Regions from separate parts of the Bacillus sp. ABR genome, predicted to be linked through region 2. Evidence: predicted binding sites of a transcription regulator. Region 2 holds the regulator's gene; the other holds the start of a gene.

Region 1 (3,422 bases), 550 kb from region 2:
AATCAAACAACTAAGGTATGTTCAGTTTGCCGAATATCAGCCATCCCCATATACTAGGCGATTAATTGAAAAAAGTGAAACAGCCATCCAATCATACAAACAGAAACACTCACTGATTTAATAGTTTAAGCAGCTTTTCCTTCGTTTTAGGACCGTATACCCCATCACTTGTCAGACCGTTCACCAGCTGAAAGCGTGCCACGGCATTCGCCGTTTTTTCTCCGTAAACACCATCGATGCCTTTATCTGCAGCCGATTTATCAGGATAAAAATAAACGGCAGCAAGCGCTTTTTGGACGAGGCGTACGTGCTCTCCCTTCGTTAGAGGCGAAGTCACCTTTAAAATCCCATCCGGCAGCTCATACATCATTTTTCCATCATTTCGATAAATTTTAAGAACCTGTCCAATTTGAATCTTGTTCGGGTCGCTAATGTTATTCCACTTCTGTAGATCCTGAACTGTGACGTCATGAGCTTTAGCAATACTCGTTAACGTATCCCCGCTTTTGACGACATACGTGATGACCGTCTCAGGGTCTCCTGCCGTTTCAATTCCTTTTTTAAATTCATCCCATGTAGCAAGAAGCAGGCGTGGACATGCTTTTCCAGACCAGTGCTGATGTGTAACCACGTTAGCTAGTGGAATGTTATGTTCTTTCAGCAGCTTTTGGATGAGCCATTGCGCATGTTTGACCGCTTGCTGGAAATTCCCATCTTCATTTTCACAAATTTCAATGCCGATCGACTTTCGATTACCATTGCCTTGTCCGTCCCCTGCATGCCAGCCATTTTCATTTAACGGCAGATGCTGAAAAATTTCATGATCATCCACTGTAAAGTGCCAGCTCACCTCTGTCGTTGGGCGTTTCACATATGCCGCATGACTTTTCGCATCCGCTCCTTTTGATGTGTTTGCTGTGTTATGCACCGTCACATACATCGGTGTCATGGCGTATCCTGGGCGGTTTCCGTTTCCAACTGGAATAAAATCTTGATAAATTTCTACCATGTTCTGCACTCCCTTTTGCTAGATTGAATTGATCTTTCTCATCAATTGGTGGCGTTCGTAAGACAACATGAGTTTGTTTTAGTGATAAGACTATGGTAAAATTTGAATTCAATCACTCATTTTAGTAGTGGAAAACGTAAAAATGAAGAAAAAAACAGGAATTAATTCCATTTTTCCTTGATTTTATGTTAAAATTGTTAAAAATAAGCCGATAATAAAAGTAAGCAATAGCTCAATTAGCTATTTAGTCCTATATGGACTTTTCTTTTACGTCAAAAATAGAACATACGTTTGCTTGGAGGTTTTTAAATGACTGGATTTTTAACCCATTTAGAAGAAGAGATTAAACGGTTATATGCCAAACTACAAATAAGCGGTCCTGCTTATAGAGACATGCAAAGGATCGCTTCTGAATTTCATGTATGGGTCCACTATGAGGATACTGGCAGCATGATGATCAAACATCAAGGTCTTTACAGTATTATATTAAACAGATCTCTATCATCAGAGGAACAATGGCAGGATTTTGCCCACGAGCTTTGTCATGTGCTCAAGCATGCAGGCAATCATTTCAAGATGCACAAACTCTTTCGAGAACTGCAAGAGTTTCAGGCTAAACAATTTATGTATCACTTTTGTGTACCGACCTTTATGCTGATGCAAATGAAGCTTCCAAACCTTCGGCAGCAAGCCATTTTACACATTGCGCAAACATTTCACGTCACCTGGGCTTTTGCTGAAAAGCGGCTTGCCTTATTCGAACAACGGAAAGCCGGCATTCGCTTCCAACAAGAGTTTACATCTTATTTAATGAAAGCCGAAAAGGTCGCGGAAAAAGAAGCTGTTTATCAAACGTAAGCCTCTCTGCATAGGGGAACAGGCGTTTATTCATACAGGTTTAATACTTGCTTGAGTACATTTGTGTACCGATAAAATTGCTCATTTTGCGTTTCGCGGCGATAGCGCCGTCTGAAGTCTTGAAAGAATGCTCTTCTTTGCGCCTGACTGATTTCAAGTTGTACACTTTTTCCCGTCAGACATTGATTATTGATATTGTGAGGATGTGTTCCAGAATAACGATCAGATTCAGATAGCAGCACTGCTTGGAAGCCATTAAGCGTTAAACGTTTCACTGTTTCCGCCGCTCTTTCTCTGTCTGTCCCGCCCACTAATGTTTGAAGCATCTCCGTTTCCCCGTAGCCATGGAGCGCAAACGTGTAATGATGGGTATGCACTAGAGAAAGGCAGACCGGCTCATCGAAACGTGTGCTTGTAATGTGAAGCACATGATTGCCTTTCACTTTAAGGCCTTCAAATAAATACATAGACTGATTACTTGCGATTTCATGAATGAGCTCACTCACGCCAGATTCAATTCCTCCGGCATGAGGGGATAAAACCAAAAGCTGGTCACCTTTCCGCTCGTGAAGAATTTGATAATCGATTCCTTCTCTTTCATGAGCGGAAAGCTCTTCATAACTTTGATATGTATCAATGATTTGCGTCATTCCATCTTCCCCATTTCTCTATATGAGCATAAGTCTACTGATCTTAAATTCTTTTGTAAAGGGATTTCGAATGACCTATCAACATAAAACATCCTTAAATTTTCCTTATCTTTACGGCTATCTGTTGAATTTTGAGAAAAAATGACCGATAATTGAAATGAATAGAACTTTTGGACTATATGAATCTTTTTGCATTCTCTCTCATAAATTAGAAATATTGTGATCTACATCTGGAGGAATTCATGTTAAAAAAGAAAACCACCATCACCCTTGTCATCTTATTCCTTAGCTTCGCTGGCATCATTTACTGGAAATGCTTTTCTCTTCAAGGCGTATCTCACGGAACCTTTATCCGCTCGATGACATCACCAGACGGAACATATATCATCAACACCTATCGACATAGCGGAGGGAAACTAAAGGAGAACGCAGTTAGAGCAGAAATTGAAAACAAGCTCACCCACCGAAAGAAAACGATTTACTGGAAATACCCTGATAAAGACCCCCTCATCAAATGGAAAAATGGACAGCTTGTTCAAATCGGGCATGAATTTTTAAATGTGGTAAAGGGTGAAACATACGATTATCGCTTTGATCGGAACAAAAGAAAATAGCGTATTAAAAAAACGAATCCCTCTTGGATTCGTTTTTTACGTTGACATCACATGCTGCATAAATTCTTTCATTTCTTTACTTACGATTGTCAGTCGTTCCACAATTTCACTAAACTCTGTTACAAGTAAAGCCTGCTCTGCTGATGAACCTTTCATATGTCCCATACTCTCAAGTAATGTATGTATATTGGAGGAAATTCCTTGCAAAGAGCTTTCGATATTTTCTGTTGCACGTGAAGTTTCACTTGAAAGCTTTTGAACCTCACTGGCTACAACACTAAAACCAGCCCC
Region 2 (3,422 bases):
AAAGTTATGCAAATATGAAAAAAGACGAGAATAGTCTTCCCATCTTTTCAAAATTCAAGAAATCACAGCCTTAATGAAGGTTCTGATCTTTTTCTCTTTTTAATTTTTCTGGTGTGACATCGTTTCCTTCAGGATCAACAATCTTGACAGTTTTAAGTGTATTTTTCATAGAAGAACGAAAAGCTTTCAAATACTCTTCTCTCAACTGCTTTTGTTCTGTTTTTTCAGCGTCTGATAAACCGGTCTCTTTCGACTTTTTTGAAAGCTCATTTATTCTTGCAAGCTGTTCTTTAGAAATCATGACAAACTCCTTTAAAGCATTTTCTCTACATACTACTAAATATCAATCATTTTGACAACAAATCACGCTTTAGGTGGTAAGGTCTTTTTCATATTCTTGATACCTTCTATGCACCGTTGCTTTTGAAATGTCAAAACCTAATGCCTGAAGAGTTGCGGCAATTTCGGCGAATGTCATATTGTTTTTTCTTAATCGAACAATTTCTGAAATCGGCACTTCAATACGCTCACGGCCAGGTGCATGGTCCTGCTGCCTTAAATTCAGTTCAGGCTGATATCCGCGCTCAACTGCCCTTTTCATTCCCCGCTTGATTTTCAGGTTATGAATTTTCCGTTGGTACTCTTCAACGACCCCTACAATCTCAATGACCATTTCATCTGCTTCTGAAAGCTCAAGCTCTCCTCTATGAAATACGCTGTATACCTTTACGTTCTCTTTAAATAGACAATGAAGAAGTGCAATTTTTGCTTGTCCTCTTCCAAGACGAGTTTCATCCTGGATCAGAACGGCATCGATTGACTCTTCCTTCAGTGCAGCAAGCATTTCAAACACACCATCACGATTTAGATCATATCCACTCGCTTTTTCTTTGATGACTTTGACCACATTCATCTTGTGCATGGCAGCTAACGCCAGCAGTTCTTCTTCTTGTCTTTTCAGCGAGGTTTCCTGCTCTTCTTTGACAGTGCTTACTCTCGCATAAATGATTGCGTTCATGTCTAAAATCGACCTTTCTATTGTACTGTTGCAAGCTGATATACGACTGGATGCTCTTTTTTGACGGGTATAACAAGAATGTCGCCAGGCTGGATTTCAGTTGAAGCAAGATCATTGTGTTCGGTAACCCAATCAATAAATGCATTTTTGTCGATTGATTTGCTGTCGTTTACTTGATCAGCTAACCCCCAAAGAGTATCACCTGATTGAACCTCTATTTTAACATACTGATTTGTATCATTATGGCTTGTGACTGCAATAAGTGAGAGAAATATGCCAACGATGAATGAGAATACCCCAATAAAAATAATAGATTCTTTTAACCTCATAATGTCATCTCTCCTAATAGAATATGTGTTCGCTCTTTCTGTCACTCATTATAAATACGAACAAACGTTTCTGTCAAACGTTTTTTTCGAACCTATGTTTGTACTGTTAGGAAAAACATGCTATAATTTCTTTAAAATTGACGTTTTGAGGTGCAAAAGATGACGAAGCTATCAAAAAGACAACTCGATATCCTGAAATTCATCAAAGATGAAGTAAAAAGCAAGGGTTATCCCCCATCCGTCCGTGAAATTGGAGAAGCTGTCGGTCTAGCATCCAGTTCAACGGTCCATGGACATTTAGCTAGACTAGAAACAAAGGGCTTAATTAGAAGAGACCCGACAAAACCTAGAGCGATCGAAGTACTAGATGAAGAGGAAATGAATATTCCAAAGAGTGCTGTAATGAACGTTCCAGTCATCGGAAAAGTAACGGCCGGTCTTCCTATCACCGCTGTTGAAAATGTAGAAGAATACTTCCCTCTTCCAGAGACTTTTGCAGCACCAGATGAACAAGTGTTTATGCTTGAAATTATGGGAGAAAGTATGATTGATGCAGGTATTTTGGACAAGGACTATGTCATTGTGCGTCAGCAAAGCACCGCTAACAATGGTGATATTGTGGTCGCCATGACAGAGGAAGATGAAGCGACAGTCAAACGCTTTTATAAAGAAGATACACACTTTAGATTACAGCCAGAGAACCCATCAATGGAACCGATTATTTTACAGAATGTGAGTATACTAGGTAAAGTGATTGGCGTATTTCGAAATATTCATTAAAAAAAGCCGGTATTTCATCAGCTGCTGATGAGAACCGGCTTTTTCTTATGCACAAGAATAGGCAAGAATACTTGAACTTGGGAAGGAACCAAATGTAAAGTTCGGCCATATAAAGCCAGTAGTTCGGCCAAATGGCTGTGAGGAAAGGATATACATTAAAAATACTTGACCGTTTCTCAAAAGCACAATTGTCCATCTTCTATTACATCCCGCTGCAAATTGTACAGTTTGATGGCCTCCGCCAACACCGTGCCCAGATATAAGCGACTGCATACTTTGTGGCTGAGAGAGTGCTTGCTGATACTGCGAAATGATATGCTGCGGCGGTGCCGGCGGGGCTGAGTGTCCGCCTGAACCTTGCCCTGGCCAAGTACCTCCTCCTCCGATTGGAAACCCAGGAAACCCTCCACCTTGAGGAATACCAACAGATGGAAATCCTTGCATCTGCCTATCATATGAGTACCCATTCCACACACCTTCATACGGATGATACATAATAAACACCACTTTCTTTAGACATTCATCACGACAGTATATGTCATAAATAAAAAAAGTGTGTTAAACGTCTAAATAGAAATTTTTCCAAAAGACGTTTCGTTCTTCTTTAGAACGGTTAAATAATCATTAAGAAGAAAATAAAAAAAATGAAAACTTTTTGTCTCCCTCAAACGTTATATAATTAGAAACAAAAGAAATAAAAAAACATTTAGATTTAATACTTGTAATATCACTGTAATTATTGTAACATTTGTAACATAAGAAGTTTTCATTGAGAAAAGGAGGCAATTGCCTTGAAAAAATTATTTGTTTTATTAACTGCTATTATGCTTATGATCTCATTACAAACTACAACATTGGCCGCTTCCAAGAAATCAGCCGCTTTGACAAATAAAGAAGCGTTACATATTGCCCTTGATGCAAGAGAACACTTTTGGAGTGCAATGTCAGGCTACAAAATTAAAGAACATTCTAATTACAAATTAAAATCATTTACCTATAAAGATATGACATACAACTATCTTTCTAAAACATTTGATACAAAGAAAAAATTAAACAGCTACCTATCTCAAGTGTTCACTCAAGATGCCATCAAACATGGTTTAAAAGATTATCAGTTTATTGTTCATAAAGGCAAAATGGCTGTTCCAGTCGGTGACGGAGATAACATGCTCAATTGGGAAAAAGCCACACCTAAACTTGTTTCTAAGAAACAAACAGTCCGCACATATGAATTTACTGTCCCAACACTTGATGGACGCAAAGTAAAACGAACTGTTACGTACGAAAAAGTACAA

Evidence for each region. The regulator LexA, encoded in region 2, represses DNA repair genes until DNA is damaged. The targets are predictions, from matches to a motif close to CGAACATATGTTCG.
Region 1: the regulator LexA is predicted to act here: its motif matches at 1,290-1,303, upstream of OIT90_RS13435 (ImmA/IrrE family metallo-endopeptidase).

What each region holds. Positions count from the first base shown of each region.
Region 1 covers NZ_JAOYSL010000003.1:652,559-655,980, forward strand. The annotation lists gene OIT90_RS13430 (N-acetylmuramoyl-L-alanine amidase) at 110-1,009, opposite strand; gene OIT90_RS13435 (ImmA/IrrE family metallo-endopeptidase) at 1,319-1,867, shown strand; gene OIT90_RS13440 (poly-gamma-glutamate hydrolase family protein) at 1,894-2,517, opposite strand; gene OIT90_RS13445 (DUF5412 domain-containing protein) at 2,760-3,131, shown strand; gene OIT90_RS13450 (methyl-accepting chemotaxis protein) at 3,168-3,422, opposite strand, start outside.
Region 2 covers NZ_JAOYSL010000003.1:107,436-110,857, forward strand. The annotation lists gene OIT90_RS10655 (DUF896 domain-containing protein) at 71-301, opposite strand; gene OIT90_RS10660 (YneB family resolvase-like protein) at 371-1,018, opposite strand; gene yneA (cell division suppressor protein YneA) at 1,036-1,347, opposite strand; gene lexA (transcriptional repressor LexA) at 1,507-2,127, shown strand; gene OIT90_RS10675 (hypothetical protein) at 2,173-2,622, opposite strand; gene OIT90_RS10680 (IseA DL-endopeptidase inhibitor family protein) at 2,919-3,422, shown strand, end outside.